One region of the Kitasatospora sp. NPDC004614 genome, then DNA from elsewhere that is predicted to be linked to it. Evidence: riboswitches for the same ligand, from Rfam matches in the RefSeq annotation. Region 1 holds a riboswitch; each other region holds the start of a gene.
What was found. A riboswitch is a leader RNA that binds a small molecule or an ion and turns the genes downstream of it on or off. The one in region 1 is predicted to bind cobalamin.

Region 1 (10,062 bases):
GTTGCTCAGTTCCACTGCGTCCTCGTCTTCCGTTGGTTCACCGAATGCGCTGATCGCCGGTTCGGGGCCTGTCCAGTAGTGCCGGCGCTGGAAGCGGTAGGCGGGCAGCGGGGTGCGGCCGCCGCCGGTGCCTTCCAGCAGGTGGTGCCAGTCCACGGGCGCGCCCGCGCAGTGCAGGGCGGCGGCTGCGGACCACAGGGGGTCGGTGCCCGCGCCGCGGCGCATCGCCGAGGCCACGGTGGCGGTGGGCAGGGCGCGTCGGGCCAGGCCACCGAGGGTGTGGTGCGGGCCGATGTCGAGCAGCACGGGATCGCCCGCCCCGAGCGTCGCGAGTACGGCGTCGAACCGCACCTCTTCCCGGGTGTGCCGCAGGAAGTAGTCCGCGTCCGGTACCCAGCCCGCAGGGCGGAGCTTGCCGTCCAGCCCGCTCACGAAGGGGATGGTCAGCGGTCGGAAGTCGATGCCTTCCAGGACCGTGCGGAACGCTCCGAGCGCCGGTTCGGTCAGCGCGGTGTGGAAGGCGCGGTCGACCGGGAGCCGCTCGCCGGGGATGCCGCGTTCGGCGAGCAGCGCGAGAAGCTTCTCGGCCGCTTCGACCGGTCCGCCCAGGACGTGCGAGCGTTCGCCGTTGGCGACGGCGATCTCGAGTCCGGGGATCTCGGCGGCCAGTTGTTCGGCGGTGGTCCGGTCGGCGGCGACGGCGACCATCGCGCCGGGCGGGCAGCCTTGCATGAGCCGGCCGCGTTCGGCGGTGAGCCGCAGGCCGTCCGCCACGGTGAGTGCCCCGGCGGCGGCGAGCGCCGCGTACTCGCCGGCGCTGTGACCGGCGACGATCGCGGGCCGTACGCCGGCCCGGTCCCACATCCGGGTGAGTGCCGCCTGGAGGGCGAACAGTGCGGGCTGCGCGGTGCCGGTCGGCCAGGTCTGGTGCTCGGCGGTTTCGGTGCCGGTGCGGAACGCGTCCAGCAGCGGTGTGCCGTACTCCCGGCGGTACTGGGCCTCGCAGGCGTCGAGGACGTCCGCGACCTCCCGGAACCTGCCGTCGTGGGCGGCGGCCATGCCTCGGGAGGGGCTGCCCTGGCCCGCGAACAGGAAGCCGACGGGGGTCGCGCCCTCGCGCGGGGCGAGGCCGGTCCACACCGGACCGCGCCCGCCGCCCGCGGGGGCCGGGCCGGTCAGCCAGCGGTCGAGCGCGGCGGCGAGTGCCGCGGGGCTGTCGCCGCGCACGGCGAGCCGGTGCCGTCCGTGGGTGCGGCCGAGGGCGGCGGTGGTGACCAGGTCGGGCAGTGCGGGGTCCGGGTGCCGGCGCAGGTGGGTGCGGAGGGCGCGGGCGTTCGCGGTGAGCGCCTGCGGGTCGCGTCCGGAGACCAGCAGGACGCCGGGCGTGGGGTGGGCGTCGTCCGCCGGCCGGAGGGACGCGGGCGGCGGCTCCTCCAGCAGGACGTGGGCGTTGGTGCCGCCCATGCCCAGCGAGGTGACCCCGGCCCGGCGCGGGCGGCCGTCCTGCTGCCACGGCCGGGCTTCGCGGGGGATGTAGAAGGGGCTGGTGTCGAGGTCGAGCGCCGGGTTGGGGTGCTCGAAGTTGGCCATCGGCGGGATCACCCCGTGCTGTACCGCGAGCATCGCCTTGATCAGGCCCACCAGGCCCGAAGCGACGTCCAGGTGGCCGATGTTGGCCTTGGTCGACCCGAGTGCGCAGTAGCCGGTGCGGTCGGTGTCGACGCGGTACGCCGCGGTGGCGCCGTCGAACTCGATCGGGTCGCCCTTGAGCGTGCCGGTGCCGTGGGTCTCCAGCAGGCCGATCTCGTCCGCGCCGACCCCGGCCGTCTCCAACGCCCGCCGGATCGCGCCCTGTTGGCCGACCGCGCTGGGCGCGCTGAAGGTGTGTTTGGCGGCGCCGTCGTTGTTGACGCCCCAGCCGCTGATGACGCCGTGGACGGTGTCCCGGTCGGCGACGGCCCGGTCGAGCCGCTTGAGGACGATCGCGGCCACGGCGTTGCCGCCGACCGTGCCGTCCGCCGACCCGTCGAACGCCCGCACCCGGCCCGTCCTCGACAGGATCGAGCCCTTGACGTACTCGTAGCCCAGCACCTGCGGCGTGTGCACGGCCGTGGCCCCGACCAGCGCGATGTCGGTCTCGCCGTCCAGCACCGCCTGCGCGGCGGTCTTCACCGCGACGAGCGAACTGGAGCACCCCGTCTGGATGTTGACGGACGGGCCGGTCAGGTCCAGCCGGAAGGAGGTGCGGGTGGCGGTGAAGTCGGGAGAGTTGCCGATCACCACCTGCAGGCGGGAGAGCCAGTCGTCCGCGAGCGCTCCCTGGAACACGTTGTTGAGCAGGTAGGTCTGCATCGGATACAGCTGGTACCCGGTGCTGGCCCAGACACCGATGCGCGCACCCGGGCGCTCCTGCGGGTAGCCGGCGTTCTCGAGTGCGTGGTAGGCGACTTCGAGGAACAGGCGGTGCTGCGGATCGGTGTAGGAGGCCTCTCGGCCGCTCATGCCGAAGAACGGTGCGTCGAAATGCGAGATGTCGTCCAGGACGGCGCTGGCGCCCACGAAATCCGGTGCCCGGTACTTCTCGGGCGGGATTCCGGCGGCGGCGAGTTCTTCTTCCGTGAAATGCCGGACGCGGTCCTCGCCTTCGCGTATCAGCCGCCAGAAGTCGTCTGCGGTGTTGGCGCCGGGAAGGCGGAGCGCGAGCCCGATGACGGCGACCCGGCGGTCGTCGGGAGCGGTCATGTCCGTCCTCCTTCGGACGCGGGGACCCGGTCGTCGACCGCTTCCTCCGGCTTCCGCTCACGCGCCGGGGTGGCCCGTCCCGCGACCGCGCCGCGCACCAGCAGCAGCAGGAACCCGACGCAGAGCAGGATCGCCAGCCCGTGCAGGCCGCCCACCACCTGCAGCGGCGAGAAGTGCTCCAGTAATGCGCCGCTGAGGATCATGCCGAGGCCGAAGCCCAGGTTCTCCACCGACGCCGACAGGCCGAACAGCCGGGCCCGCTGCGCGTCCGGGGTGGTCTGGAGCCGCGAGACGTAGGCGACCTCGGTCAGGCCGTCCGCCATGCCCGCCACCAGGGACACCACGACCGCGAGGGCGGTCGGCAGCCCGCTGAAGACGAGGATGAACGCGGCCGACATCACGCAGGCGCCCAGCGCGAAGATCCGCTCGCCCGGGCTGCGGCCCGTACGGGAGGTCCAGCGGGACAGGATCTGCTGCATGGCGATGTTGCCGATCGCCCAGGTCGCCCAGAACTGGCCGATGAACGCGGCCGGATGGGCGTGGTCGAGCGCGTCGGAGTAGATCGGCAGGGCCACGTTGTGGGACGAGGAGCCCAGGCCGTCCACCGCCCGGACCAGGACCATCACGGCCACCACGGGCATCGACCGCAGCAGCACCAGCGTGGCCCACCGTCCGCCGCCGCCCGCCGGCTCGGCCTTCGTGGCGGCCGGGGTCTCCTTCTCCCGCGCGGCCTCGGTCCGGATCGGCAGCGACAGCAGCACGCTCGCCGAGACGACGAACGACAGCGCGTCGAAGGCGAAGGCCCAGCGGTAGCCGAGGTGGGAGACGATGATGCCCGCGGAGCCGAACCCGGCCACCATCGCGAGCGAACGGCCGGTCGCCAGAAGGCTGTTGGCCCTGGTCCGCAGTTCCGCCCCGACGATCTCGGGCACCGCGCTGCGCAGCGACACCCCCGACACCGTCGAGCAGGCGCCGGCGATGACGGCCAGCCCGAACAGCAGCGCGACCCGGGCGCCCGACGGCGCCAGCAGCAGCAGGACCAGCGCGGCGGCCTGGGTGAGATCCGCCCCCACCATGAGCCGCTTGCGCGGAATCCGCGACGCGAGAGCGCCCGCGACGACCCCGGACGCCACGCTCGTCAGCAGCCGCACCGCCATGTACAGACCGGCCGTCAGCGCGCTGCCCGTCAGGTGGTAGACGAAGACGTTGAGCGCCACCATGTTCAGATAACTGCCGTACGCGGAAACCGCGTTGCCCGCGACGAGTAAGCGGAAACGCTTCACCTCGGCCCACCCCCAAATCCGTGACATGGACGCGCCTGGTATGGATTGCCGCAGTCTAGGAAGGTGAAGATCCTCATGGCAAGACCTTCACAAAGCAGTTCGGATTTCGATGCCGAGGTAAGCGAACGGCAAAGCCCCGGACCGGATGGGGCTGCCCGGTCCGGGGCGATGAGGTCACTGACGGTGCGTCAGGAGACGTTCAGCGTGATGTCGTCGAGGACGAACGAGGTCTGCTTGGTGTAGTCCTCGGCTCCGGTGAACTTCAGCGTGACGCTCTGGCCGGCGTAGGCGGCGAGGTTGAAGGTGCGCTGCTGGTAGCCGGCGGCGGCGTTGACGTTGGAGTAGGTGGCCAGGGTAGTGCCGTTGGCCGTGACGGTGAGGGTGTCGAAGACGGTGGTCGGGGACGACGCGGTGTCGATGTGCAGCCAGAAGCTGAGGTTGTAGCTGCTGCAGCCGGTCGGCAGGGTGACGGTCTGGGCGAGGGTGTCGGTGTTGGCGGCGCCGTAGCCGTCCAGCCAGACGTCGTAGGTGCCGGAGTGGACGGGCTCGCTGGTGCTGCTGTTGATGGTGCTGGCGCCGCCGCTGTTGGTCTCGGTCCAGCCGGAGGTGCTGCCGGTCTCGAAGCCCGGGTTGGTGATCAGCTGGGCGGGGGTGCAGGTGGTGCCGCCGCTCGCGGCGACCGTCCAGGTGAAGGTGGCGGTGGCGGACGGCCCGGTGGAGTCGGTGGCGGTGACGGTCACCGCGCTGGTGCCGGCGGTGGTGGGCGTGCCGCTGATCAGGCCGGTGGCCGGGTTGACGGTCAGTCCGGCGGGCAGGCCGGTGGCCGCGTAGGACAGCGTGCCGCCGGCGGTGTCGGTGGCGGACAGCTGGAGGCTGGTCGCGGTGCCGACGGTGGCGGTGCGGGCGCCCGGGTTGGTCAGCGAGACCGAGCCGGTGTTGCCGCCGGAGCCGCCGCCCTGGGCGAGCCAGTCGGTGGCGTTGAGGGCGAGCGCGGCGTCGGTGCCGGCCGGGTCGTTCCACCCGTTGTAGAGGGTGTTGCCGGGCTGGCCGGTGCCGTCGTCGATCGGCGAGGAGTCGCCCCAGATCGCCACCCGGCCCTTGCCGAACGTCGAAGTGACGAACGCCGCACCGGTGTTGCCGCTGTAACCGGTGCGGTAGACCAGGCCCTTGACGTTCGGGTTGTCGGCGGGCTTCAGGGTGAAGGTGGTGCCGTTGCGGATGATCGAGCCGGTGACGGTCCCGAACGGCCCGTTGATCACCGGGTCGGTGGCGGAGGAGATCGCCCGCGGGTTGTCGGTGGTGATGTTCAGGAGGTCGACGGAGAAGCCGAACGGGTCGTTGTTGTTGACGCCGTTGCTGGTCAGCAGGTCGTTGATGATGGCCGGGGAGTCCCAGCCGTCGTTGTTGCGGTCGCTCTGGGTGTGGTCCGAGATCAGGAACAGGCCGCCGCCGTTCTGCACGAACGTCATCACGGCGGTCTTCTCGGCCGCGCTGAGGCGGATGTTGGGCTCGGGGATCACGAACTCGTCGAAGTTGGCGAGGTCGAGCGCGCCGCCGGTGCCGTAGGTGATGGTGTTGCCGGCGGGCAGCGTCTTCAGGCTGTAGTTGCCGGTCTTCTGCAGCGCCACGCCCCAGGCCGAGATGGCGCCGGTCCAGCTGGTCTCGCTGGTCGGGTTGGCGTTCTGCGCCAGCGGGTCGGGCTGGCTGGTGGAGATGATCCAGTCCGCGTTGCCCGCGGTCTCCGCCTTGGTGTTGTCGAACAGCACCCGCTTCGGGGTGCCGGTGGCGGCCGCGGCGGCGTTCTTGGGGGTGGCCGCGGTGGCGTGCTGCGGGACGGCGCTCGCGCCGGCGGCGACCACCAGTGCGGCGGCGGCGAGGGCCAGCGGGCGGGCGGCCTTCCACGTTCTGATCATCTGTCAATCTCCTAGGACCACAGGAACCATGGGGTGTGGTGCGGTGCGCTACGCGCGTAGGCGGGCACACGCTGCCATGGTGGGGTAATCGGAGCTTGAACGGAACATGTCGATCACGCGCCGTCCGCAATGGTGCGGTTTGTCCCTACGTGAGGGTGATCACCTTGCGGCGGCGACAACCATGAGCCCGGAACGCCAGGTGGGACGGCATTCCGGGCTCACGGACGGTGGCGCCGCGTCAGGCAGCCGCGGGTTCCAGCAGAGCCGGGACGGGACGCGGGTGGCTGTCGGCGTCGATGGCGACGAACGTGAGCCGACCGGTGGCGACCCGGGTGACCGGCCCCGTGGCGTTCCAGCGCTCGGCCGTGACGGTGACGTGGACGGTCATCGAGGTACGCCCCGCCCGCTCCAGCTCCGCGTGCGCGGTGAGCAGGTCACCGGCCCGGACCGGGGCCAGGAACGCCATGCTGTCCACGGCGGCGGTGACCGCCGGGCCTTCGGCGTGCCGGGCGGCGGCCGCGCCGGCGGCGTCGTCGATGAGCTTCATCACCACGCCGCCGTGGATGGTGCCGTAGAGGTTGGTGTCGTGCTCACTCATGATGTGCGCGAGCGTCACCTCGGACGCCTGTGCGGGCTTTGCGGCGGACACCACAGGTGCGACGGTCTGATCTGCCACGTCAACTCTCCTTCGCGAGTCACGGCTGGACGATCCGCGGCGCCGGTGGGCACCGCGGGCGGCGGCAGGTCTTCGGACTCGCGGGCATCTCCCCAGGAGGGCCTGTCTACTGGCCGTCGCTTCCCGGACCGGTCGGGCCCAGTGCATGTGACGGCGGTCGTTCCCGCTCACCGCTGCGAGGCAGTCCTGGACTCGCACCAGGTTCCCTCTTGCGACGCTCCAGCCCTGGCTCGGACGGGGGCGAACCGCTGCCCGACCAGCCTATATCCCCATCCGAGGTGCTCAGTCCGCCCTCCGGCCGGGAGGCCTGGGAGCTGTCGGCCCGCGGGGCGTCGGGGCCGACTTCGACGGCGGGGCGGCGGCGGGACGGGGGCGACCGGTGGGAAGGTCACGCCCCCGAGGGGGTCGGTTCGCCGGGCAGCCACGACGCGTCGGGCGGGTGAGGGTCGGACCGGCGGCCGGCGCAGCGCGAAGGCCTCGACGGCGACGGGACCGGGTCCGCCGGGCGATGTCACGGGCGTCGGCGCGGGCGTCGGCGCAGGCGTCGGGGTGGGTGGGGGCGCAGGCGTCGGGGCAGGCGTCGGCGCAGGCGTCGGGGTGGGTGGGGGCGCAGGCGTCGGGGCAGGCGTCGGGGTGGGTGGGGGCGCAGGCGTCGGGGCAGGCGTCGGGGCGGGTGGGGTCGGGTCGATGGACAGGCGCGAAGGCCTCGACGGCGACGGGAACGAAGTAGCCGTGACCGGCGGGGAGGTCACGCGAGGCGCTCTGCCCTGCGCCCGCCCGGAGGGGTGTACGTCCGCCGGGCGGTGCCACGGGACGTCGGCACGGGCCGGGGGGCGGATCGGCTGCCGGGCGCAGCGCGAACGGCTCGGCAGCGACGCGACCGCAGGGCGCTCCGCGTGGAGTGACGTCAGTCCACCAGGCGCGGCACCAACGAACCCGGCAGCAACACGACCGCGAGGCGCTCCACCGCAAAGGCATCAGTCCGCCGGGGGGGGCGCCACGGGGCGTCGGCGCAGGGTCGGGCGCGGCGCGCAGGGCTCGGCAGCGGCGGGACCGCCCGGCGTCCGCCCGGAGGGGCGTCAGTCCGCCGGGCGGTGCCATGGGGCGTCGGGGCGGGTGGGGGTGGGGGTGGCGGTCAGGCGGAGGGCGTAGGTCTCGGCGGAGACGGGGCCGAGGTAGTGGTGGCCGGTGAGGTGGCACCAGGCGGGGAGGTCGAGGGGGGCGGCGGGGTCGGTGGCGTGGACGTGGACGATGGTGCCGGCGGGGGCGTCGGTGATGGCGGCGCGCAGGCGCAGCAGCAGGGTGACGCAGAGCAATCCGCGTCCGTCGACGGTGAGTTGGGGCGTCTGGTGGTCGGTCATCGCTTGGCCCGGGTGGCGGCGGTGGCGAGGGCAGGGAGGATCAGCAGGGCGAGCAGGCCGCCGCCGAAGGCGAGGACGGGGTAGCCGGCCAGGTCGACGACGGTGCCGGAGGCGAGGCCGCCGGTGGCGCCGGAGATGGCGATGGCGACGTCGATGCTGCCCTGGGTCTTGGCGCGGGTGGCGAGCGGGACGGCGTCGGTGAGGATCGCGGTGCCGGAGACCAGGCCGAAGTTCCAGCCGAGGCCGAGCAGAACGAGCGCGAGGGCGAGCAGTGGGGCGGAGTCCGCGGGGGCGACGGCGGCGAGCGTGCCGGCCGCGAGCAGGGTGAGTCCGGCGGCGGCGCCGATGGCGAGCGGGCCGTACCGGTCGACGAGCCGTCCGGTGAGCGGGGAGGGCAGGTACATCGCGGCGACGTGCAGGGAGATGACGAATCCGGCGGCGGCGGTGCTCTGTCCGGCGTCGTGCATGTGGACGGGCGTCATGGTCATCACGCCGACCATGACGAGCTGGGTGACCACCATGACCTGCGCTCCGAGCAGGACGCGGTTGCGAACGCGGGCGGTTGACGTGGCGTCGGTGGCGGCGGAGGTGTCGGCCTCGGCGGTCGGGGCGGCCGCGGCGGCGGCGCGGGCGAGCAGCAGCGGGTCGGGGCGCAGCCGGGTGGCGAGGACGATCGCGGCGGCGGCGTAGGCGACGCCGCCCAGCAGGAACGGTCCGGCGAGGCGGGGCAGGTGCAGGGCCTCGGCGAGGGCGCCGGTGGGGTCGGCCAGGTTGGGGCCGAGGACACCGCCGAGGGTGGTGGCGACCAGCACGGTGGAGATCGCCCGGGCCCGGTGCCCGGGTGCGGCGAGGTCGGCTCCGGCGTACCGGGCCTGGAGGTTGGTGGCGGTTCCGGCGCCGTAGACGAACAGCGCGAGGAACAGCAGGACGGGGCTGTGGAGCGCGGCGGCGGCGATCACGCCGACGCTGCCGAGGGCGCCGGTGGCGTACCCGAGGGCGAGTCCGGGGCGACGGCCGCGGGCGGCGGATATTCGGCTGACCACGATCGCGGCGAGCGCGCTCCCGGCGGTGAACAGCGCGCTGGGCAGCCCGGCCAGCCCGGTGCTGCCGAGCATGTCCTGGGCGAGCAGCGCCCCGACGGTGATGCCGGCGGCCAGTCCGGCTCCGCTGAGGATCTGGGAGGTGACCAGGACCCGCAGGATGTGCCGCTGAACGGCGGGGTCGGCGGCGAGTTCGGCGGGTGGCGGCGCGGTGGTACTGGTCACGGACGTTCCTCGATTCTCCATGGTTCTGTGGAATACCATATCGGCCGCCCCTCCCGGCAGACCGCGTCCGACCGCACTGCTACCGTCCCCGGCCGTGCACACTCGCCCCGACGCCCAGGATTCCCCCGACGCCGCGCTCGCCCTCCGCGGCGGCCTGCCCGACCAGCACGCCGCATGGGCGTTCCTGCGCTGGTACGCCGACACCTGGTTGGGGCGGCCGCTGCGCCCCGAGGACGGCTGCCCGGAGGAAGAACTGGCGTCAACAGGACGGGAATTGGAGCTCGAACTGCCTGCCGCGCTGCGCGCCGGATACCGCCTGCTCGGCCGCCGGACGGACCTGACCTCGGCGCAGGACCCGCTGCTCCCGCCGGCCGGGCTGTTCACGTCGGAGGCGACGGACACCGCGGACCGCGCGCTGGTGTTCCGGGTGGAGAACCAGAGCGCGGCGGCCTGGGGCATCCCGCTCGACCGGCTGTCCGAGGCGGACCCGCCGGTGCTGGTCGAATCCCGGGACGGGTGGGTGCCGTTCCTGGAGCGCGTCTCGCTCGCCTGGGTGGAGCTGGTGCTGATCGAGTCGCTGCTGGCGGACGGCGCCCACGCCGACTCCTGCGAACTGCCCGCCGCGCACTTCCCCGCGCTGTTCCGCCACGTCCACCGGCTCCCGCTGCCGGACCATCCGATGTGGACCGGCCCCGACGAGTCGCCGCTGCGCTGGTACGCCGCCCCGGGCGTGCTGGTGCGGCACGACGGCGGCGAGGACCTGTGCTGGCTGCACGTCCACGTGCGCACCGCCGAGGAGTTGACGGTGTTCCGGGAGGCGTA
Region 2 (10,062 bases), on a different contig from region 1:
TCCTGAACGGCCCCAACCTGGGCCGGCTGGGCTCCCGAGAGCCCGACGTGTACGGTTCCACGTCGTACGCGGGGCTCGTTGCGCGCTGTGCTGCCCTGGGCGCGGAGCTCGGGCTCTCGGTCGAGGTCCGGGAGACCAACTCCGAGGCCGAGATGGTCGGTTGGCTGCACGAAGCGGCGGACGCCAAGACCCCCGTGGTGATCAACCCCGGCGCGTTCACCCACTACTCGTACGCGATGCGGGACGCCGCCGCACAGCGCACCGCCCCGCTCATCGAGGTGCACATCTCCAACCCGTACACCCGCGAGACCTTCCGGCACACCTCGGTCATCGCCGCGGTCGCCTCCGGCACCATCGCGGGCTTCGGTCTCGGCTCGTACGAACTCGCCCTGCGGGCACTCGCCGAACAGTTGACCACCCGCTGAGCACCGCGCGGCCCGGTGGCGGACTTGTGCCCGCCACCGGGCCGACGTGTACATTCGGCGCAGGGAGGTGACGGTGAGCCAGTACGCGCAGAGCCACCATCCGGGGGGCCAGGTGCCGCCCCGCCCGGGGACGCCCCCGTATCCGACGGCCCCTCAACAGCCGTACCCCGCACCGGTACTGCCCGCCACCACCCAGGCCATACCCACCCTCGGGCCGATCGCCACCCGCCCTGACCGGCCGACCGTCCCGCTCAAGGCCGTCGCGCCCGTCGTCCCCGGCGGCACCGGGCACTTCCTGCTCCCCAGCGGCGGCACCGTCCAACTCCCTGCCGCGCCACCGCCGATGCCCGCACCGGCCGCCCCGCTGCCCGTCGGACCGATCGCCGTCCTGCTGATCGGCGCGGCCGGCGCCGGCAAGACCACCGTCGCCCGCTACTGGGCCGAACGCCGTCCCACCCCCACCGCGCACATCAGCCTCGACGACGTCCGCGAGTGGGTCCAGGCCGGGTTCGCCAACCCGCAGTCCGGCTGGAACACCGCCTCCGAGGCCCAGTACCGCCTCGCCCGGCGCACCTGCGGCTTCGCCTGCCGCAACTACCTCGCCAACGGCATCTCCTGCATCATCGACGACGCCGTCTTCCCCGACCGCCCCGCGATCGGCCTCGGCGGCTGGAAGCGCCACATCGGCCCCGGCATGATCCCCGTCGTCCTCCTCCCCGGCCTCGACCGCGTCCTCGCCCGCAACGCCGAACGCTCCGGCAACCGCCGCCTCTCCGACGACGAAGTGGCCCGCATCCACGGCCGCATGGCCGGCTGGCGCACCTCCGGCCTCCCCATCATCGACAACTCCAACCTCACCGTCCCCGAGACGGCCGCCGCGCTCGACCAGGCGATCCTCTCCCGCCTCCACCAACGCTGACCCCCTGCGGGGAGCTCCCTCCACCCGCGCCGCGCAACCCGACCCGCGACGAGCGCTGCGCGCAGGCCGGCTCTGCCGGGGTGTCGGTGGGGGCGGGGAGAATGGGGGTGTTGGACGGGAACGAATGTGGAGGTGGCGCGGGTGCCCGAGGGGCATGTGGTGCATCGGTTGGCCGGGTTGAACGGGGAGCTGTTCGGGGGGCGGGCGGTGCGGGTTTCGTCGCCGCAGGGGCGCTTCGCGGAGGGGGCGGGGCTGCTGGACGGGCGGGTGTTGGAGGTTGCGGAGGCGCACGGGAAGCATCTGTTCCTGGGGTTCGGCGACGACTGGCTGCATGTGCATCTCGGGTTGTACGGGAAGTACGAGTTCGGGGTGGGGGAGGCCCCGGAGCCGGTGGGGCAGGTGCGGTTGCGGATGGAGAACGGGAGTGGGTACGCGGATCTGCGGGGGCCGACGGCGTGCGAGGTGCTGACGCCGGGGGAGAAGGCGGCGGTGCATCGCAGGCTGGGGCCGGATCCGTTGCGGCCGGGGGAGGTGGGGGATGCGGCGTGGCAGCGGATCTCGCGGAGCGGGACGACGGTGGCCGCGTTGCTGATGGATCAGAAGGTGCTGGCGGGTGTCGGCAACGTGTATCGCGCGGAGGTGCTGTTCCGGTTGGGGATCAGTCCGCACCGGGCGGGGCGGGATCTGAGCCGGGCCGAGTGGGACGCGATCTGGGCGGATCTGGTGGCGCTGATGCATGACGGTGTCGCGGCGGGGCGGATCGACACCGTGCGGCCGGAGCACACGCCGGAGGCGATGGGGCGTCCGCCGCGGGTGGACGACCACGGTGGTGAGGTGTACGTGTACCGGCGGCAGGATCAGCCGTGTCTGGTGTGTGAAACCCCGGTGCGGACCGAGGAGTTGGCGGCCCGGAACCTGTTCTGGTGCCCGCGCTGCCAGCAGGCATGACGGGTCGTCATCACGGAGGGTAGTGGGGAAGCCTTGACGGAAGGTTGACCGGCCCTTGGGCGAGGGGTTCGGGGCGCGCTCCTATTGTCGGGTCCATGCCCGTGCAACCGTTCCAGGGCCCGCGCCCGACTCCGGCCCTTCCGGTCCTCCCGTACCGCAAGCCCACCAAGGGGCGTGACTACTGGGTGCTGGACGATGTCCTGCCGGATCCGGATGCGGTGCGGGCCCGGCATCTGGCGCGTACCGACTGGGACGAGGGGTATCCGCACAGGCCGGAGCCCTGGCCGGGGTTGCGGGCGATGCCCGGGCTGGAGCCGGAGGAGTTGGCGCACGTCGAGAAGCTGGTGCGGGAGACCGTGCAGGCGCCGCGGATCTGGGCGTTGAGCGAGGCCGAGGGCGGCACGTTCAACCACAACTGCGTGCAGGTGGTGGGGGAGGGGGAGTGCGAGCCGCGGCCGCACACCGATTCGCGGTCGCTGTGCCGGTACGCCGCCGTGCTGTACCTCAACCCGAACGTGCCGAAGCGGTGCGGGACGAGCTTCTACCGACAGAGCCTGCCGGGGGGCCGGCTCGGCGGGAACACCGTGGTCGCCCCGCACAACAATCTGGTGGACGCGCTCGGCACCCGTTTCGTCCCGCCGGACTCGTTCACCGAGGATCTGGCCGTTCCGCACCGCTACAACCGGCTGCTGCTGTACACCGCCAACCTGATGCACACCGCGACCGAGTACTACGGCTCCACCCTGGACGAGAAGCGGATGACCTGCGTGTTCTTCTGGATGGCGTGACGCGCCGTCAGCCGCCGGGCGGGCGTGATCTTCGACACCTGCGCGGTGTGACGCTCTTGCCGCCGCGTGGTGGCCGGATCTACGGTGGGCGGGCCGTGGTGTTCGGGAAGCCGGTGCACTGTGCTCGTCACAGGAGTCCGGAGCGGCCCTCGCCACTGTGATCGGGGAGTCGTCGGCTCCCACCTCGTGCCACTGGCCGCTCGCGGCCGGGAAGGCCGGGCGCCGACGCCGAACACCCCGTCAGCCAGGAGACCGGCCACGGCATCTCACGAAGTGATCCACGAGGTGCTGGAGCGTGATGCGCGGATGACCGCGTCCAATTCGACCGTGCCCGGAAACGTCCCGGGCTCCCCTCTTCCTGCTTTCCGCTGGCGGCGCGAGGACACCTTGCGCACCGCCGGCCTGATGGCGGTGATCCTGGCCCTGCACGTGGCGGCGTTCGGGACGCTGCTGTTCCTGGTGGTGCCGGAGAAGTACCAGGTGGGTACCCAGGTGTTCGGCGTGGGCCTGGGCATCACGGCCTACACGCTGGGCATGCGGCACGCCTTCGACGCCGACCACATCGCGGTGATCGACAACACCACCCGCAAGCTGATGGCGGACGGCCGCCGGCCGGTCTCGGTGGGCTTCTGGTTCGCGCTCGGGCACTCCTCGATGGTGGTGCTGATGGCTGCGCTGGTGGCCGGCGGGGCGGCGCTGGCGGGCACCCTGATGGACGAGGGTTCGACGACCCATCAGGTGCTGGGCACCATCGGCACCACCGCGTCGGGGGCGTTCCTGTACCTGATCGCGGCGCTCAACCTGGTGGCGCTGCTGGGCATCCTGCGGGTGTTCCGGGCGATGCGGGCCGGTGAGTACGACGAGGCCGAGCTGGAGAAGCACCTGGACTCGCGGGGCTTCCTGGCCCGGATCCTGGGCCGGGCGACCCGTTCGATCACCCGGCCCGGGCAGATGTTCCCGGTGGGCATGGTGCTGGGCCTGGGCTTCGACACCGCGACCGAGGTGACCCTGATGGTGATGGCGGGTTCGGGTGCGGCGTCCGGCCTGCCCTGGTACGCGATCGTCTGCCTGCCGCTGCTGTTCGCGGCCGGGATGAGCCTGTTCGACACGCTGGACGGCACGTTCATGAACTTCGCCTACCAGTGGGCGTTCTCCAACCCGGTCCGCAAGGTGTACTACAACCTGACCATTACGGGGCTGTCGATCGCGGTGGCCTTCGTGATCGGCACCATCGAGCTGGTCGCGGTGCTGCACGACAAGTTCGGCCTGGACGATCCGGTGTCCGGCTGGATCGCCGGACTCGGTCTGGAAAACGTCGGCTTCGTGATCGTCGGCCTGTTCGTGGTGGTCTGGGCGGCGGCGATCGGCTACTGGCGGATCGCCCGGCGGTCCAAGGCCTTCGCGGGGGCAGGGGCCTGAGAACGCGCGGCCTGACGGGAAGTCAACCTGCGGCCAGGATCAGCGTTCCGGCGACGGCCAGTCCGGCGCCGACCACCTGGACCCGCAGCAGCCGTTCCTTGAGCAGGCCGCGCGCCATCAGCGCCGTCACCACGGGGTAGAGCGAGGCCAGCACCGCCGCCACCGCGACCGAGCCCAGGTGGGTGGCGGCGGCGTACAGGCCGTTCGCGGCCACGTCGGCGACGCCGACGGCGGTCAGTGAGGGCAACGAACGGGCCGCGCCGCGCAGTTCGACCGGCTCCCGGCGGGCGGCGGCGGCCAGCATGCCGATGCCGACCACCGCGTTGGTCAGTCGTTGCACGCACAGCGTCAGCAGCAGTCCGCCGCCGGCGCTGCCATGCGCGATCAGGGCGAGCACCGCGCCGAACGCGAACGCGGCGGAGAGGGTGAGGACGAGGACCCGGCGGCTCACAGCCGGTCCGCCGCGCTGCGGGCCGCCGGCCAGCGCGACCCCGGCGATCGCCACCAGGATCCCCAACCCCTGGACGGCGCCCGGCCGTTCGCCGAGGAACAGGCCGACGCCGATCGGCACCAGCACGCCGACGGTGGCCAGCGGTGAGACCACGCCCATCGGCCCGAGCGCCAGTGCCTTGTAGAAGGCGAGCAGCGCGACCGGCCCGATCACGCCGGCCGCGACGGCGTACCAGAGCGCGGGGCCCGCGTCGGCCCAGCCGCCGGTGGCGGTGACGGCCAGGACGAGGACCAGGGCGGCGGCGGTCTGCGAGAGGACCACGACGCCGAGCGCGAACATGGACGCCCTCGCGGCCCGCTCCGGCGTCAGCCGCGGCATGGTGGTCCAGATCGAGCAGGCCCGCACCAACCCCAGTGTCGGCACCGTGGTCCGGCTCGCCGACGCCCTCGGCGTCTCGATCGCCCGGCTGCTCGACTACGACGAGACCTCGGTGGTGCGGATCATCCCCGCCGAGGACGCCGTGCGGCTGTGGAGCGGCCCGGACGGCGGCAGTGGCGTCCTGCTGAACGGCATCGAGGCCCCCGGCCCGCTGGAGCTGTGGACCTGGCACCTGCGCCCCGGCGAGACCCACGCCTCGGACCCGCACCCGGCCGGCACCGTCGAGATCGCCCGGATCGACGAGGGCGAACTCACCCTCGTCCTCGACGGCCGCGCCCACCGCATCCCGGCCGGCTCCACCGCCTCCTACGAGGCCGGAACCGCCCACAGCTACCGCAACGAGGGCACCGGCGACTGCCGGCTCACCCTGGTGGTCTCCGTGCCCCCGCCGGCCGGCAAGTGAGCGAAGGGCCCCGGGAAGCTCCCGGGGCCCTTCGCCGCACGTCTGTCAGAGGCCGTACCTGCGCCGGTACAGCTCCACCCGGCCCGCGGTGTCCAGCAGGCGGGCCTTGCCGGTGTAGAACGGGTGGCTCGCGGAGGACGTCTCGACGTCCACCACCGGGTACGCCCGCCCGTCCGTCCACTCGACCGTCCGGCCGCTGGTGGCCGTGGATCGGGTCAGGAACGACAGGCCGCCCGTCTTGTCCCGGAACACCACCGGACGGTACTCGGGGTGCACTCCCTGCTTCATCTGCTCCTCCTTCGCCAAGCCTTCAACAGCCTTCGAACGCCCTCAACTGCCCTGTGGTCAGCGGGTTTCGCGGAACTCCACGTGCCGCCCGGCCACCGGGTCGAACTTCCGCAGGACGATCCGGTCGGGGTTGTTCCGCCGGTTCTTGCGGGTCACGTAGCTGAAGCCCGTGCCCGCCGCCGACCGGAGCGTGATCACCGGTCGCAGCTCGCTGCGCGCCATCTCGAACCTCCACTCTCGGCAACGATTGCCGTTTTCATGTGGCCACAACACGCCCCTGCCCCGCCGCATTCCCGCCCCGATCGGGCCCGTTCCGACGGGCGGCCCCCGGGCCCCGTTCGTAGGCTCGGAGACATGTCCGACGCGCACGCCGCCCGACGCGAACGCCTCCGCGAGTACTGCAGCGCCTCCGGAGCCGACGCCGCGCTGATCACGCGCGCCGCCAACGTCCGCTACCTCACCGGCTGCCCGCCGTGCGGCGCCGCGCTGCTGCTCACCCGCGAACGCGCGGTGCTGGCGCTGCCGCAGGACGTGCCGCCCGAGGAGTCGGTGGAGCGCGAGGTGGACGAGGAGGTCACCCGGCTGGCGGCGCCCGCCGAGACGGACGCCGCGGTGGCCGCCGCCGAGGCCGCCGCCCGGCTGCGGGTGCGGGACCTCGCCGTCGAGGAGCACGACCTGACGGTCGCCCGGCACCGCGCCGTCGCCCGGCAGGCCGAGCCGGCCCGGCTGCTCGACCTGGACCGGGCGGTGGAGCGGCTGCGGGTGGTCAAGGACGAGCACGAGCTCGCCGACCTGCGGATCGCCGCCGAGATCGCCGACCAGGCGCTCGGCGAGCTGCTCGAATCGATCCTGGTCGGCCGCACCGAACGCCACCTGGCGATGGAGCTGGAACGCCGGATGATCGACCACGGCGCCGACCGGGCCGCCTTCCCGGTCTCCGTCGGCACCGGCAGCCACTCCGGCTTGGAGCGCCACCAGCCCACCGACCGCCGGGTCGAGGAGGGCGACTTCCTCACCGTCGCGCTGGGCGCGCAGTACCGCGGCTACGGCATCTCCACCGCCCGCACCTTCGTGATCGGGGCCGCCCCCGCCGCCTGGCAGGTCGAGCTGCACCGCCTGGTGTTCCGCGCTCAGCGGGCCGGCCGGGAGGCGCTCGGGCCGGGCGTCGAGCAGCACGTCCCGGACGACGCGGCCCGCTCGATCCTGCAGGCCGCGGGCCACGCCGAGCACGCCGTCCACCCGCTCGGGCACGGCATCGGCCTGGAGATCAGGGAGGCGCCGCGCCTCGGGCCCGCCGACATGGGTAAACTGGACAATCGCGTGCCGGTCACCGTCGGTCCAGGAGTGCATCTCCCGGGCCGGGGCGGCGTCCGGATCGAGGACACGCTCGTGGTGCGGCCTCCCGAGGAGGGCGGGCCCGAGCTGCTCACCATCACCACCAAGGAGCTCCTCGCGCTGTAGCCCAACGGGCTCCGGCGGCGCACTGCTTGGTGTTCTTTGACAGCGGACATATCAGGAGTAAGTGCGCCCGTGGCTTCCACGAATGATCTCAAGAACGGCATGGTCCTCAAGCTGGACGGCGGCAAGCTCTGGTCCGTCGTCGAGTTCCAGCACGTCAAGCCCGGCAAGGGCCCGGCCTTCGTTCGCACCAAGCTGAAGGAGGTCCTCTCCGGCAAGGTCGTCGAGAAGACCTTCAACGCGGGCGTCAAGGTCGAGACCGCCAATGTCGACAAGCGGACGATGCAGTACTCGTACCGCGACGGCGAGACCTTCATCTTCATGGACATGGACACCTACGACCAGGTCCCGGTCGACGCCGCCACCGTCGGCGACGCCGCCAAGTACCTGCTCGAGGGCTTCGAGGCCCTGGTCGCGCAGAACGAGGGCGTCCCGCTGTACATCGAGCTCCCCGCCGCGGTCGAGCTGGTCATCTCCGAGACCGAGCCGGGCCTGCAGGGCGACCGCTCCACCGGTGGCACCAAGCCCGCCACCCTGGAGACCGGTGCCGAGATCCAGGTGCCGCTGTTCGTCACCACCGGCGAGAAGGTCAAGGTCGACACCCGCGACGGCAGCTACCTCGGCCGGGTCAAGTAATCGTGGCCTCTGCTCGCACCAAGGCCCGCACCCGGGCCTTTCAGATCCTGTTCGAGGCGGACCACCGCGGCGTGGCCCCCGAGCGGGTGCTCGCCGACTGGGTCGCGCGCTCGCGCGACCCCCGTCCGGACGAGGGCATTCCGCAGGTCGCGGAGTACACCATGCAGCTGGTCGAGGGCTACTCGCAGCACGCGCGCACCATCGACGACCTGATCTCCACCTACGCGGTGGGCTGGACGCTCGACCGGATGCCGATCGCGGACCGCAACGTGCTCCGGCTCGGTGCGTACGAGCTGATCTGGGAAGACGGCACCCCCGACGCGGTCGTCCTGGACGAGGCCGTCGAGATTGCCAAGGAGTACTCCACGGACGAGTCGCCGGCCTTCGTGAACGGCCTGCTCGCCCGCTTCCTGGAGCTCAAGCCGACCATTCGTCGCTGAGCTCGCACTGCCTGTTCGAAGGCCGTCGGACCTGTTGGTCCGGCGGCCTTCGCGCGTAAGCTACCGGCAAGTAATGTGTTTTGGCGTCTGCGCAGAAGGGCCTCAGCCATGCCGGAGACCACCAGCGAGTTCGACCGGGGCATCGCGCTCACCCCGCACCCGGACGAACCCGGCCGCTATGACGGCGAACTCGGCGACGGCTGGCAGATCGGCGGCGGCGTCAACGGCGGACTGCTGCTCGCCTTCGCCGCACACGCCCTCGCCCTGGAGGCCGGGCCCGGCCACCCGCACCCGCTGACCGTCAGCGGCACCTACGTCTCGCCGTCCCGCCCCGGGCCGGCCACCGTCCGCACCGAGATCATGCGCCGCGGCCGCACCCTGGCCACCGGCAGCGCGATCCTCTCCCAGGACGGCGAGGAGCGGCTGCGGGTCACCGCCGCGTTCACCGACCTCGGCGCGCTCGACGACGAGGTCGCCACCACCGCGCTGCCGCCCGTGCTGCCCGCCCCCGATCAGTGCGTCGGCATCGAGCTCGCGCCCAAGGAACTCATCGCCCAGGCCGCCCTGTTGGAGCGCCTCGACCTGCGCCTGGACCCGGCCACCGTCGGCTGGGCGCTCGGCCAGCCGTCCAAGGAGGGGCGCATCCAGGGCTGGTTCCGGCTCGCCGACGGCCGCCCCGCCGACCCGCTCTCGCTGCTGCTCACCGCCGACGCGCTGCCCCCCGTCACTTTCGACCTGGGCCGCCCCGGCTGGGCCCCCACCATCGAACTGACCGTCCACCTGCGCGCCCTGCCCGCCGACGGCTGGCTGCGGGTCTCGCACGCCACCCGCAACCTGGCCGGCGGCTACTTCGAGGAGGACTGCGAGATCTGGGACGAGGACGGCCGGCTGGTCGCCCAGTCCCGCCAGCTCGCCAAGACCCCGCGCTGACCGGGGGCCGGCTCGGGGCAGGTCAGCGGCGCGGGTCGACCAGGATCTTGACGGCCGTCTCGTTGTGGTGGATGAGGGTCTCGAAGCCTTCGGTGACGAGGTGGTCCAGCCCGATCGTCTTGGTGATGAACGGCGCCAGGTCGATCCGTCCCTCCTGCACCAGCTTGATGGTCTGCGGGTGGGAGTTGACGTAGGCGATGGTGCCGCGCAGATCGACCTCCTTGAGGACGAGCTTCTGCATGTCGAGCGACGCCGGCTTGCCCCAGATCGAGATGACGGTGATCACCCCGCCCGGCTTGATCGCGTCGAACAGCGTGTCGAGGACGGCGTTGACGGACGTCGCCTCGAACGCGACGTCCGCGCCCCGGCCGGCGGTGAGGCGGCGGACCTCCTCGACGACGTCGGTGGCGGCCGGGTCGATGACGTGGTCGGCGGCCTTGGAATCCAGCGCCTTCTGCCGCCGCAGCGAGCTGAGTTCGGAGACCGCGACCTCGACGCCCATCGCCTTGAGCACCGCGC
Region 3 (10,062 bases), on a different contig from region 1:
GAGAGGGCGCGAGGCCACGCGCACGCCGATCCGCCTCCTCCACGGCGATGACCCGCTCCCGGACTGACGGCCAGTCGATCTGGCTGTTCATGGCACTCCTACTCGACGACGGGCGGACTGTAGCGCCCGCCACCGACACACTGGGCGGACGTACCGAGGCTGTAACAACGATTGCGCAGGTCCGCGTGCGCGCCGCACCGTCGGCCGGGTGTCGTGCCCTGGGGGAGGTGAGAGCGTTAAGCAGGGCAGTTGGATCAGCGTGAGTAGGAGGACTCCTTGATTGCACCTCAGGTCCGCAGGGTTGCCCTGGCGGCGGCTGCGGCGGCCGTGGCGATGATGACGGTGATGCAGCCCGCGACGGCTGCCGGTCCGGTGCGGCGTGCGTTCGCGGACCGGACGGACAACGGGTTCCAGAGCGACTGCCTCACGGCCATCAACGCGTACCGGGCCAAGCACCAGGCACCTCCGCTCGCAATCGATCCGGAGATCGTGGAGTACGCCAAGTCCCGCGCACAGAAGATCTCCGAGCCGGGCGGCTTCCAGCACGACGGTCTGGCCCGTGCGTACGGCGAGACCCTGAGCTGGAGCTCGTTCGCCGGCGACAACCCCGAAGGCGGCTACACGCCGGACGGTTGCAAGGGCGCGGTGGACTCCTGGTACGCGGGGGCCGCGTCCTACGACTACAGCAAGCCCGGTTTCTCCCGCGAGACCGGCAACTTCACCCAGCTGGTGTGGAAGTCCACCACGAAGATCGGCTGCGCCCGGGTGGGCGGCCGGCGCGACGGCGGCCCCGACAAGGACGGTTACTTCTGGTTCGACACGTACATCGCGTGCGACTTCGCACCGCGCGGGAACTCCGCGGCGGATCCGAAGGACCCGGGCAAGTCGTACCGGGAGAACGTCCTGCCGGTGGTGAGGTCGTAGGGCCGTCGTCAGAGCTGAATTCCGGCCGAGAACCAGGGCGGTGTTCAGCCGTCCCGCAGGATGCGGTGGGCGATCGGGTGGTGTACGCGCAGCAGCGCCGGCAGGGCGCGGGAGGCGCCACCGCGACGACGGGGCGGCCACGTTCGATGCCCCGGACGATCGTGGTGGCGGCCTCGGCGGCCGACAGCTTGCGGACCGCGCCCTCCCGGTCCGCCGTCATCGCCGTGTCGACCAGGGCAACACCACCTCCTGCACCCGCACGGACGGCGTGTCGGCCTGCACCTGGTAGCGCAGCGACTGCACCAGCGTGTGCACGGCGGCTGTGGGAGCTGTGGGAGCTGTCGGAGCGGCTGACCGGCGTCCGGTTCGACGTCTGAACCACCAGGGCCGTCAGCGCGTCAGTCCGACAGGCCGTCAGCCCGGCAGCTCCGCGCGGAGGGTGTGGGCGGCGGCGACCAGGCTGTGGAGCGCGGCGCGGGTCTCGGGCCAACCGCGGGTCTTCAGGCCGCAGTCGGGGTTGACCCACAGGCGCTCGGCGGGGACGGTGGTGAGCGCCAGGCGCAGCAGCAGGACGGTCTCGGCGGGGAACGGAACGCGCGGCGAGTGGATGTCCCACACGCCCGGGCCGACCTCGGCCGACCAGCCGGCGGCGGCCAGCTCGTGGGCGACCTGCATGTGCGAGCGGGCCGCCTCCAGGGAGATCACGTCCGCGTCCAACTCGCCGATGGCGCCCAGGATGTCGCCGAACTCGGCGTAGCACATGTGGGTGTGGATCTGGGTGTCGGAGCGCACCGGCGAGGTGGCCAGCCGGAACGCCCCGGTCGCCCAGTCCAGGTACCCGGGCCGCCCGGCCCGGCGCAGCGGCAGCGTCTCGCGCAGCGCCGGCTCGTCCACCTGGATCACCGCCGCGCCCGCCGCCTCCAGGTCGGCGACCTCGTCGCGCAGCGCCAGCGCGACCTGCCGGGCGGTGTCGGCGAGCGGCTGGTCGTCGCGGACGAACGACCAGGCCAGCATGGTGACCGGTCCGGTCAGCATGCCCTTGACCGGGCGGTCCGTCAGGTTCTGTGCGAACGCGTACCAGTCGACGGTCATCGGGGACGGGCGGGAGATGTCACCGGCCAGCACCGGCGGCCGCACGTACCGGGTGCCGTAGGACTGCACCCAGCCGTGCCGGGTGGTCAGGTAGCCGGTGAGCTGCTCGGCGAAGTACTGCACCATGTCGCTGCGTTCGGGTTCGCCGTGCACGAGCACGTCCAGGCCGGCCTGTTCCTGGCAGGCGATCACCTCGCGGATCTCGTCGGCCATCCGCGCGTGGTAGTCCGCCTCCTCCAGCAGTCCGGCGTTCAACTCGGCGCGGGCGGTGCGCAGTTCGTCGGTCTGCGGGAACGAGCCGATGGTGGTGGTGGGCAGCGGCGGCAACTGGAGCCGGGCCCGCTGGGCGGCGGCGCGGACGGGGTACGGGTCGGCGCGGCGGGTGTCGGCGTCGGTGACGGCGGCGGCGCGGGCCCGGACGGCCGGGTCGCGGGTGATCGGGGATGCCGCGCGGGACGCCAAGTCGGCCCGGTTGGCAGCGAGTTGGGCGGTGACGGCGGAGGTCCCCTCGCGCAGGGCGCGGGCCAGCAGGGCCGTCTCGGCGGCCTTCTGCCGGGCGAACGCCAGCCAGCGGCCGATCTGCTGGTCCAGGTCGCGCTCGGCGACCACGTCCAGTGGGACGTGCAGCAGCGAGCAGGACGGGGCGACGTCCACCCGGTCGGCGAGGCCGAGCAGGGTGGCGAGGGTGGCCAGCGACTTCTCCAGGTCGTTGATCCACACGTTGCGGCCGTCCACCACGCCCGCGACCAGCCGCTTGCCGGGCAGGCCGCCGACCGCGGCGAGATCGGCGAGGTTGCCGGCGGCCGGTCCGGTGAAGTCCAGCGCCAGACCCTCGACCGGGGATTCGGCAAGTACCGGCAGGGCCTCGCCGAGGCGGTCGAAGTACGAGGCGACCAGCAGTTTCGGACGGTCCGTCAGCGCGCCGAGGTCGCGGAACGCGCGGGCGGCGGCGTTCAGTTCGGCCGGGGTGCGGTCCTGGACGAGCGCCGGTTCGTCCAGTTGGGCCCATCCGGCGCCGGCGGCCCGCAGTTCGGCCAGCAGTTCGGCGTACACCGGCAGCAGCCGGTCCAGCAGGGTGAGCGGCTCGAAACCGTTCGCGGTTCCGGGCGCGGCCTTGGCGAGCAGCAGGTAGCTGACCGGGCCGAGCAGCACCGGGCGGGCCCGGTAGCCCTGGCCGAGTGCCTCGCGGAGCTCGCCGACCTGCTTGGCGGAGTTCGCGACGAACACCGTGTCCGGCCCCAACTCCGGTATCAGATAGTGGTAGTTGGTGTCGAACCACTTGGTCATTTCGAGCGGCGCGAGTTCCTGGGTGCCGCGCGCCATGGCGAAGTAGCCGGCCAGCGGGTCGGCGTCCACCGCGGCCCGGTGCCGGGGCGGGATCGCACCGACGGCGACGGTGGTGTCCAGCACGTGGTCGTACAGCGAGAAGTCGCCGGTGGGGACTTCGGTGATGCCGGCGCCGGCCAGTTGACGCCAGTTGGCGCAGCGCAGTTCGGCGGCGGCGGCGAGCAGCGCGTCAGCGGCGACGGTGCCCTTCCAGTAGCCCTCGACGGCCTTCTTCAGTTCCCGGTCGGCGCCCTGACGGGGGTAGCCGTGGACAGTTGCCGCGGCTGTGGACCTCGTGGTCAAGGGGACTCTCCTTCGCGAGCCTCGAACCTGGGTCCGACGACACCGCGGAAAGCGAAGGCCCGTGAGTCGTGCGGCGCTGTCAACTGCGCCTGCCCGACCGATGGTTGGCCGACCCGCCCGCGAGGTCACCGGAGGCCGGGAGCGAGCCGTCGCACCCGGGCAACGGGCAGGTCTTCGGACTCGCGGGCCCCGCCCGGGCCGACGCCCGGACACCTACTGGCCGTCGCTTCCCGGGCCCGTCCGGACCCAGTGCGTATGACGGCGGTCGTTCCCACTCACCGCTGCGGGGCAGTCCCGGATTCCCACCGGGTTCCCTCTTACGACGCGCCTGCCCAGAGGCAGTGCGCGAACCAGTTGCGCGATCAGTCTAGAACGAGGCGGACGGGTGGGGGAGTTGGGCTCCGCACCCGTCCGCTCGATGGGGTGTGCGGGGTCAGTCCTCGGTGCGGCGCAGCAGGTAGCTGTCCATGATCCAGCCCTTGCGTTCGCGCGCCTGCTCGCGCAACTCCGCGATCCGGTCCGCCTGTTCGGCGAGCGGACCGGAGGCCAGGATCTCGTCCTCGGTGCCCAGGTAGGCGCCGTAGTGGATGTGCACACCCGCCGGGTCGATCTTGGTGAACGCGGCCTGCCCGTCCAGCATCACCACCGCGTCTTCTGAGCCCGGCCCGAAGCCTTCGGCGGCGAGGCGGCGCCCCGTGGTGATCCGCACCGGCCGCGCGGTGCGGGTCAGGGTGGTGCGGTGGCGGGCGGCCAGGACCGAGATGCTGCTGATGCCGGGGATGACGGTGTACTCGAACTCGGTGCGGCCGCGCGCCAGGATCCGGTCCAGCACGGCGGTCACGCTGTCGTACAGCGCCGGGTCGCCCCAGACCAGCAGGGCACCGGTCTCGCCGTCCGCCAGCTCCTCGATCACCGCCTGCTCGACCAGATCGGCCCGCCGCTCCCGCCACTCCTCGACGGCCTCCCGGTACGCGGCCGTGCTCCGGTCGCGCGCCGGGTCGATCAACTCGACCACCCGGTGCCCGGGCCGCCCGTGCTCGGCGATCATCTGTCGCCGCAACCGGATCAGGTCCTGGCGCTCCTCGGGCTTGTCCAGCAGCAGAAACGCATCCGTGCGGCCGATCGCCTTGACCGCCTCCAGAGTGAGGTGGTCGGGATCGCCCGCGCCGATGCCGATGACGAGAAGGGTACGCATGACGCCGATTCTGCCTGGTCCCTCCCGCGCAGCCGCAGGTGGGAGGCACGTTGGGGAACGGATGCTCCGTCAACCAGCTGCCGCCTTCGAACTCGGCCGGGTGTCGTCCTTCCGCGGGGGCCGATCCCGAGGGGCGCGGTGGACCAGGGCGGTGCAGGGGTGGGCGAACGGTTTTCGGCCCCGATCCGGCGGTAACGCCGCAGGTGGGACGCGGTCTGTTCACGGACCCGGCGGCCTGCCAGGCTCACCGCGCCGGACACCGACCAGGAGGGGCAACGGAGATGACAGGACTTCGGCAGACACTGACCAGATGGATCGCGGTGATGGCCGTCCTGCTGGGCGCCGTCACGCTTGTGAGCGCGCCGACGGCGCACGCCGCTCCGGCGGTGGCACAGGGTGCTCCGGCAGTGGCACAGGCCGCTCCGGCAGTGGCGCAGGGAGCGACGACCACCATCTGCGGGTACACCCCCGTCCCCGCAGGCTGGGTGATCACCAGCGAGAACTGGGCCGGGTGCAGCGGCTACGGGCTGTTCACCATCACGGAGTTGGGCGACGCCACCACCATCCAGGCCTGCTCCAACTCGCCCGTCCCCGACCACTGGGTGATCACGGCGATGCAGACCGGCCCGACCTGCGGCAGCAGTTACCCGCTGTACTCGCTGCTGAAGGTCACCACCCAGACCACGCTCCAGGACTGCGCCCAGTCCGCGATCCTCCCCGGCTGGGTGATCACCGCGGTCCAGACCGTCTCGCCCGCCTGCGGCACCTACGGGACGTACACCGTGACGCTGATCCCGCCCACGGCGACCTCGTACCAGGCCTGCGCGATGTCGCCGATCCAGGACGGCTGGGTGATCACCTCCTCGCAGAACGGCGCCGGCTGCGGCAACTACCCGCAGTACTCCCTGCTGAAGGTCACCACCCAGACCACGCTCCAGGACTGCGGCCAGTCCGCGATCCTCCCCGGCTGGGTGATCACCGCGATCCAGCCCAACTCGCCCGCCTGCGGCACCTACGGGACGTACACGGTGACGCTGGTGACCACCCAGACCTCGCTCCAGGTGTGCTCCAACTCCCGCATCCCCGACGGCTGGGTGATCACCACGATGCAGAGCGGCGCCGGCTGCGGCAGCTACCCCGGGTACTCGCTGGTCAAGGTCGCCGACCAGACGACGCTCCAGGTCTGCGGCCAGTCCGCGATCCCGTCCGGGTACGTCATCACCCAGGTGCAGAGCAACAATTCGGCCTGCGGCACCTACAACGTCAACACCCTGACGAAGGTCACCACCCAGACCAGCCTGACCGTCTGCGGACAGTCGCCGATCCCCGCCGGCTGGGTGATCACCCAGGCGTTCGGCAACTCCGGACTGTGCGGGGTCTACACCGTGTACACGCTGACGAAGGTCACCACCCAGACCTACCTGGTGGTCTGCGGCCCGTCCCCGATCCCGGCCGGCTGGGTGGTCAGCAACCAGGTCAACGGCTCCCAGTGCGGGACGTACACCGTGCTGCTCATCACCAAGACCTCCTGACCCTCCGCCCCGCGCGCCGGGCTCTCACCTGCGGGGCCGGCGCGCGGGCTCCACGGTTCCCACAGCGGGAACGGGTTTCAGTGGGCATGAGTGGAACGGCTTCGGATCGCCGGAGTGAACGGGACGGGCGGACCCGGGTCCTGGTACGCGGTCGGCGGACGGCTGGTGCTGACGTCCGCGCATGTCTTCGTCGACCGTGTGGAGCCGCTGTTCGCCTGCGCCGAGGGGTTGGCGGTGCGGCGGGGGCTGTGCCGGCGTGGGTGGTGACGGTGGTCAGTGGCAGGTCGGGTCCTGCTGGTGGTTGTCCGGCGGGGCCGCTGCCGCGGGAAGCGGGTCGGCGGCGTCTTGAGGGTTTCCCGGAGGCGGTTCACTGACGGGGCGTCGGGCGGGTAGCGCCGCCGCCACCGCTCGTCCCCGACCGCTCATCGTCTGGCGTCCTCGTCGCGGTGATTCCGTAGTACCGCGGGCGGGCGGACGTCGCGGCGCAGCAGGTAGATGCCGGAGGCCGCCGCCAGGGCGGCCATGCAGGCGGCGAAGACCAGGCCGGCGTGGGTGAGGCCGAGCGGGCCGCTGAGCAGGCCGATGCCGATCACCGGTACCGAGATGCCGAAGTACGCCACCACGAACAGCGCCGACAGCACCCCGCCGCGCTCCTCGGCGGGGGCCGCGTCCGCCACTTCGCCGACGGCTCCGCGCAGCCCCATGCCCTGGCCGGTGCCGCCCACCAGCGCGGCCAGGACGAGTGGCGTCAGGGTGTCGGTGGCGAGGGACAGGGCGAGCAGGCCGAGTCCGGCGATCAGCACCAGGCAGCCCAGCGGGATCGCCCGGGCCGCGCCGAGTCGGGGCACCAGCAGCTGGCCGCCGGTGGACGCGAAGAACGCCAGGCAGACGATCGCGCCGACCGCGGCGTGGTTGTGCACGTCCAGGTTCTCGGCGAGGAACGCCGGGCTGACCGAGGTGAACACCCCGAGCAACGAGAACCCGGCGAACGCGGCGATCCCGGCCGGCACGAACACCCCGCGCACCTGCGGCGGCAGACTCGGCCGGCGCGGGCGCGCCGCACGCAGCGGTTCGGCGTCCGGCACCGTCTCGGGCAGCGACCAGGTGACGGCGAACGAGGCGGCCAGCAGCGCCAGATGGACCAGGTACGGCAGCGTCAGCGGGTGGGAGGTGTACTCGGCGAGCAGCCCTGACAGCAGCGGGCCGAGGCCGAGGCCGCCCATGTTCGCGGCGGTGGCCACGAACCCGGCGCGGGCCTGGCGGCCGGGCGGGGCGAGTTCCAGCACGTATGCGGTGGCGGTGCCGGTGAACAGGCCCGCCGACAGTCCGGACAGCAGCCGGCCCAGGAAGAGCAGCGGCAGACCCCCTTCCGCCAGGAACGCCACCGCGGCCGCCGCCGCGCAGCCGAGCCCGACCAGCAGCACCGGGCGCCGCCCCACCGCGTCCGAGACGTTGCCGACCAGCAGCAGCACGCCGATCACCCCGAGCGCGTAGACGGCGAACACCACCGTCACCATCAGCTCGGAGAAGCCGATCTGCTCCTGGTACAGCCCGTACAGCGGCGTGGGCAGCGTGGTGCCCGCCATGCAGACGGCGAACGCGCCCGCCGCCCCCAGGTACCCCGAACGCTGACGACCGGTCATGCGCCCCACGTAACCACGGGCCCGCCGCCCCCGCTCCCGGGCGGAGCGAAGGCGCAGGTCAGGGGTGTCGGTGACGCACTGTTGAATGGGCGCCATGACTGTTCGTGAACTGGTGTCCCTGCTGCCCGAACCCGCTGTGCTGCGCGACCGCTGCCGGGCGATCGCCATGCTCGACGTGATCCTTGACGGGTACGGCCTCATGCACACGTTCGTGCCCGGCTGGCGGGAGGGCGTGGATCTGGCGCGGATGGAGAACGGCGGGGGCGACCTGTACGCGATCGTGTTCGACCCGGCCGGGGTGTTCCTCTACGGCTTCGACCACGAGAGCGACGCGACGCCGTGGCGGGAGGAGGACCGCGCGCACTGGCCCGGGCTGCTCGACGGGCTGCCCGCTTCGCTCGCCCGCTACGCGAAGGAGCCGGAGTTCCAGTTCGAGGGGTTCTTCGACGCCTCGGTGTGCGCGTGGCGCGAGGCCGGTGACAGCGCCTGGCGGTGCGGGCCGGTGGAGTTCGGCCCCCACGAGTCGGACGGCGGCGGCTGGCTGTTCGACCTCGTCGTGGACGGGAGCCCGGACGCCTTCGTGGGTTTCGCCGAGGACTACTACGAGCGGTCCGTCGATCGGGACGCGGTGGCAGCCGTCCTGGCGGGCGCCCCGCTGACCCGGGCCGTCGTCGCGTCGCTCCGGGCCTCGGCGGACTTCGACATCGTCGCCGGGCAGGCCCGCAAGCTGGGTTGGGCCGTCGTGGGGGAGGCTGCCGCCGGGTGAGTGAGACTCGGGGATTCGGGGCCCGGCCTGCGGGGGAGTGGGTGGGGCGGGTGGCAGAGTGGCCGGGTTCCGATCATCCGATGGATGTGCGGCGGCCGGTGGGTTCAGGGGGCCCGACCGGTCAGTGGCGCGTCCGGTGCAGTTGAACGAGGGCGGTGGACTTTCATGTCCCGTGGCACCTCCCGGTCCTGGCGAGCGACAGTGCTGGCGCTGGTCGTGGCGCTGCTGCTGACGATCGCCGCACCCGCGGTCGCCGAGCCGCTGCCCGTTCCGGACAACGAGACCGTCCAGGAGGCGGCCGACGGCGAGACGGCGGGCGAGCAGGCCGGCGAGGGGGCCGGCCAGTCGGTGGGGGAGGAGGTGGCCGGTGGCGAGGCAGCGGGGGAGGAGGTGGCCGGTCAGCCGGCCGGGGCGGCGCTCGACCAGTTGGGCAAGGACCTCGCCGAGGTCCGGCACGAGGCCGAGACGGCGGAGCAGCGTTCCACCGCAGCGGGCGTCCAACTCGAGCGCAGGAAGAAGGAGTCGGCGGACGCGGCGGCCGAGGCCGACCATCAGCGGGCCAGGGTCGAGGAGGCGGAGACGCAGGCCGCGCGGCTGGTCGCCGAGCAGTACCGCAACGGTCCGCTCGGGTCGCTCGGCCCGCTGGCCCGGCTGTTCCTCTCCGAGCGGGCCGAGGATTTCCTCGGCCACCAGCACCAGGCGTTCGAACGGTCCCACAGCGCCGCCGACGTGCTGAACGAAGTGCGCGAGGCCCGCGGACGGCTGGTGCTGGCGGCCGAGCAGGCACGGCAGGCCGAGGAGGCGGCGGCCGCCGCCGCGCAGGACTCCCAGCAGGCCGTGGAGCAGGCCCGCACCGCCGCCGCCCGGACCGCCCAGCTGCTCGACTCCACCCCCGCCGACCAGCTCGAACTACTGGAGCAGCTGGACTACGACCGCGCCGACGAGTCCCGTCAGCAGATGCTCGCCGCAGGGGTGTTCGGCCCCGGCGGCAGCGCGTCCGAGGCCGGGCGCAAGGCCATCGCCTTCGCGCTCGGCCAGCGCGACAAGCCGTACCTGTGGGGCGGCACCGGCCCCGACGCGTTCGACTGCTCCGGCCTCACCTCGCAGGCCTGGCTGGCGGCCGGCGTCCCCGTCCCACGCACCAGCCAGGAGCAGTGGGCGGCGCTGCACCGGATCCCGCTGCGTGACCTGCGGCCCGGCGACCTGATCATCTACCAGAACGACGCCAGCCACGTCGCGCTCTACGTGGGCGGCGGCACCGTCGTGCACGCCCCGCACCCG

Region 2: another riboswitch for cobalamin. It lies ahead of ACFYST_RS12500 (HoxN/HupN/NixA family nickel/cobalt transporter); the one in region 1 lies ahead of ACFYST_RS05230 (acyl-CoA thioesterase).
Region 3: another riboswitch for cobalamin. It lies ahead of metE (5-methyltetrahydropteroyltriglutamate--homocysteine S-methyltransferase); the one in region 1 lies ahead of ACFYST_RS05230 (acyl-CoA thioesterase).

What each region holds. Positions count from the first base shown of each region.
Region 1 is NZ_JBIALR010000001.1:1,187,986-1,198,047, reverse strand. It holds gene ACFYST_RS05245 (type I polyketide synthase) at 1-2,742, opposite strand, end outside; gene ACFYST_RS05240 (MFS transporter) at 2,739-4,025, opposite strand; gene ACFYST_RS05235 (putative Ig domain-containing protein) at 4,214-5,938, opposite strand; gene ACFYST_RS05230 (acyl-CoA thioesterase) at 6,177-6,614, opposite strand; cobalamin riboswitch at 6,681-6,825, opposite strand; gene ACFYST_RS05225 (sulfurtransferase TusA family protein) at 7,694-7,975, opposite strand; gene ACFYST_RS05220 (MFS transporter) at 7,972-9,240, opposite strand; gene ACFYST_RS05215 (SMI1/KNR4 family protein) at 9,335-10,062, shown strand, end outside.
Region 2 is NZ_JBIALR010000004.1:70,685-80,746, forward strand. It holds gene aroQ (type II 3-dehydroquinate dehydratase) at 1-425, shown strand, start outside; gene ACFYST_RS12485 (AAA family ATPase) at 499-1,344, shown strand; gene ACFYST_RS12490 (Fpg/Nei family DNA glycosylase) at 1,486-2,292, shown strand; gene ACFYST_RS12495 (DUF6445 family protein) at 2,388-3,080, shown strand; cobalamin riboswitch at 3,160-3,356, shown strand; gene ACFYST_RS12500 (HoxN/HupN/NixA family nickel/cobalt transporter) at 3,387-4,499, shown strand; gene ACFYST_RS12505 (EamA family transporter) at 4,522-5,289, opposite strand; gene ACFYST_RS12510 (XRE family transcriptional regulator) at 5,288-5,791, shown strand; gene ACFYST_RS12515 (type B 50S ribosomal protein L31) at 5,837-6,079, opposite strand; gene rpmG (50S ribosomal protein L33) at 6,137-6,301, opposite strand; gene ACFYST_RS12525 (aminopeptidase P family protein) at 6,434-7,540, shown strand; gene efp (elongation factor P) at 7,610-8,173, shown strand; gene nusB (transcription antitermination factor NusB) at 8,176-8,613, shown strand; gene ACFYST_RS12540 (thioesterase family protein) at 8,722-9,543, shown strand; gene ACFYST_RS12545 (2,3-butanediol dehydrogenase) at 9,566-10,062, opposite strand, start outside.
Region 3 is NZ_JBIALR010000026.1:31,581-41,642, reverse strand. It holds gene ACFYST_RS33475 (CAP family protein) at 277-924, shown strand; gene metE (5-methyltetrahydropteroyltriglutamate--homocysteine S-methyltransferase) at 1,339-3,645, opposite strand; cobalamin riboswitch at 3,793-4,015, opposite strand; gene cobF (precorrin-6A synthase (deacetylating)) at 4,079-4,840, opposite strand; gene ACFYST_RS33460 (hypothetical protein) at 5,122-6,372, shown strand; gene ACFYST_RS33455 (MFS transporter) at 6,795-8,015, opposite strand; gene ACFYST_RS33450 (hypothetical protein) at 8,110-8,781, shown strand; gene ACFYST_RS33445 (C40 family peptidase) at 8,947-10,062, shown strand, end outside.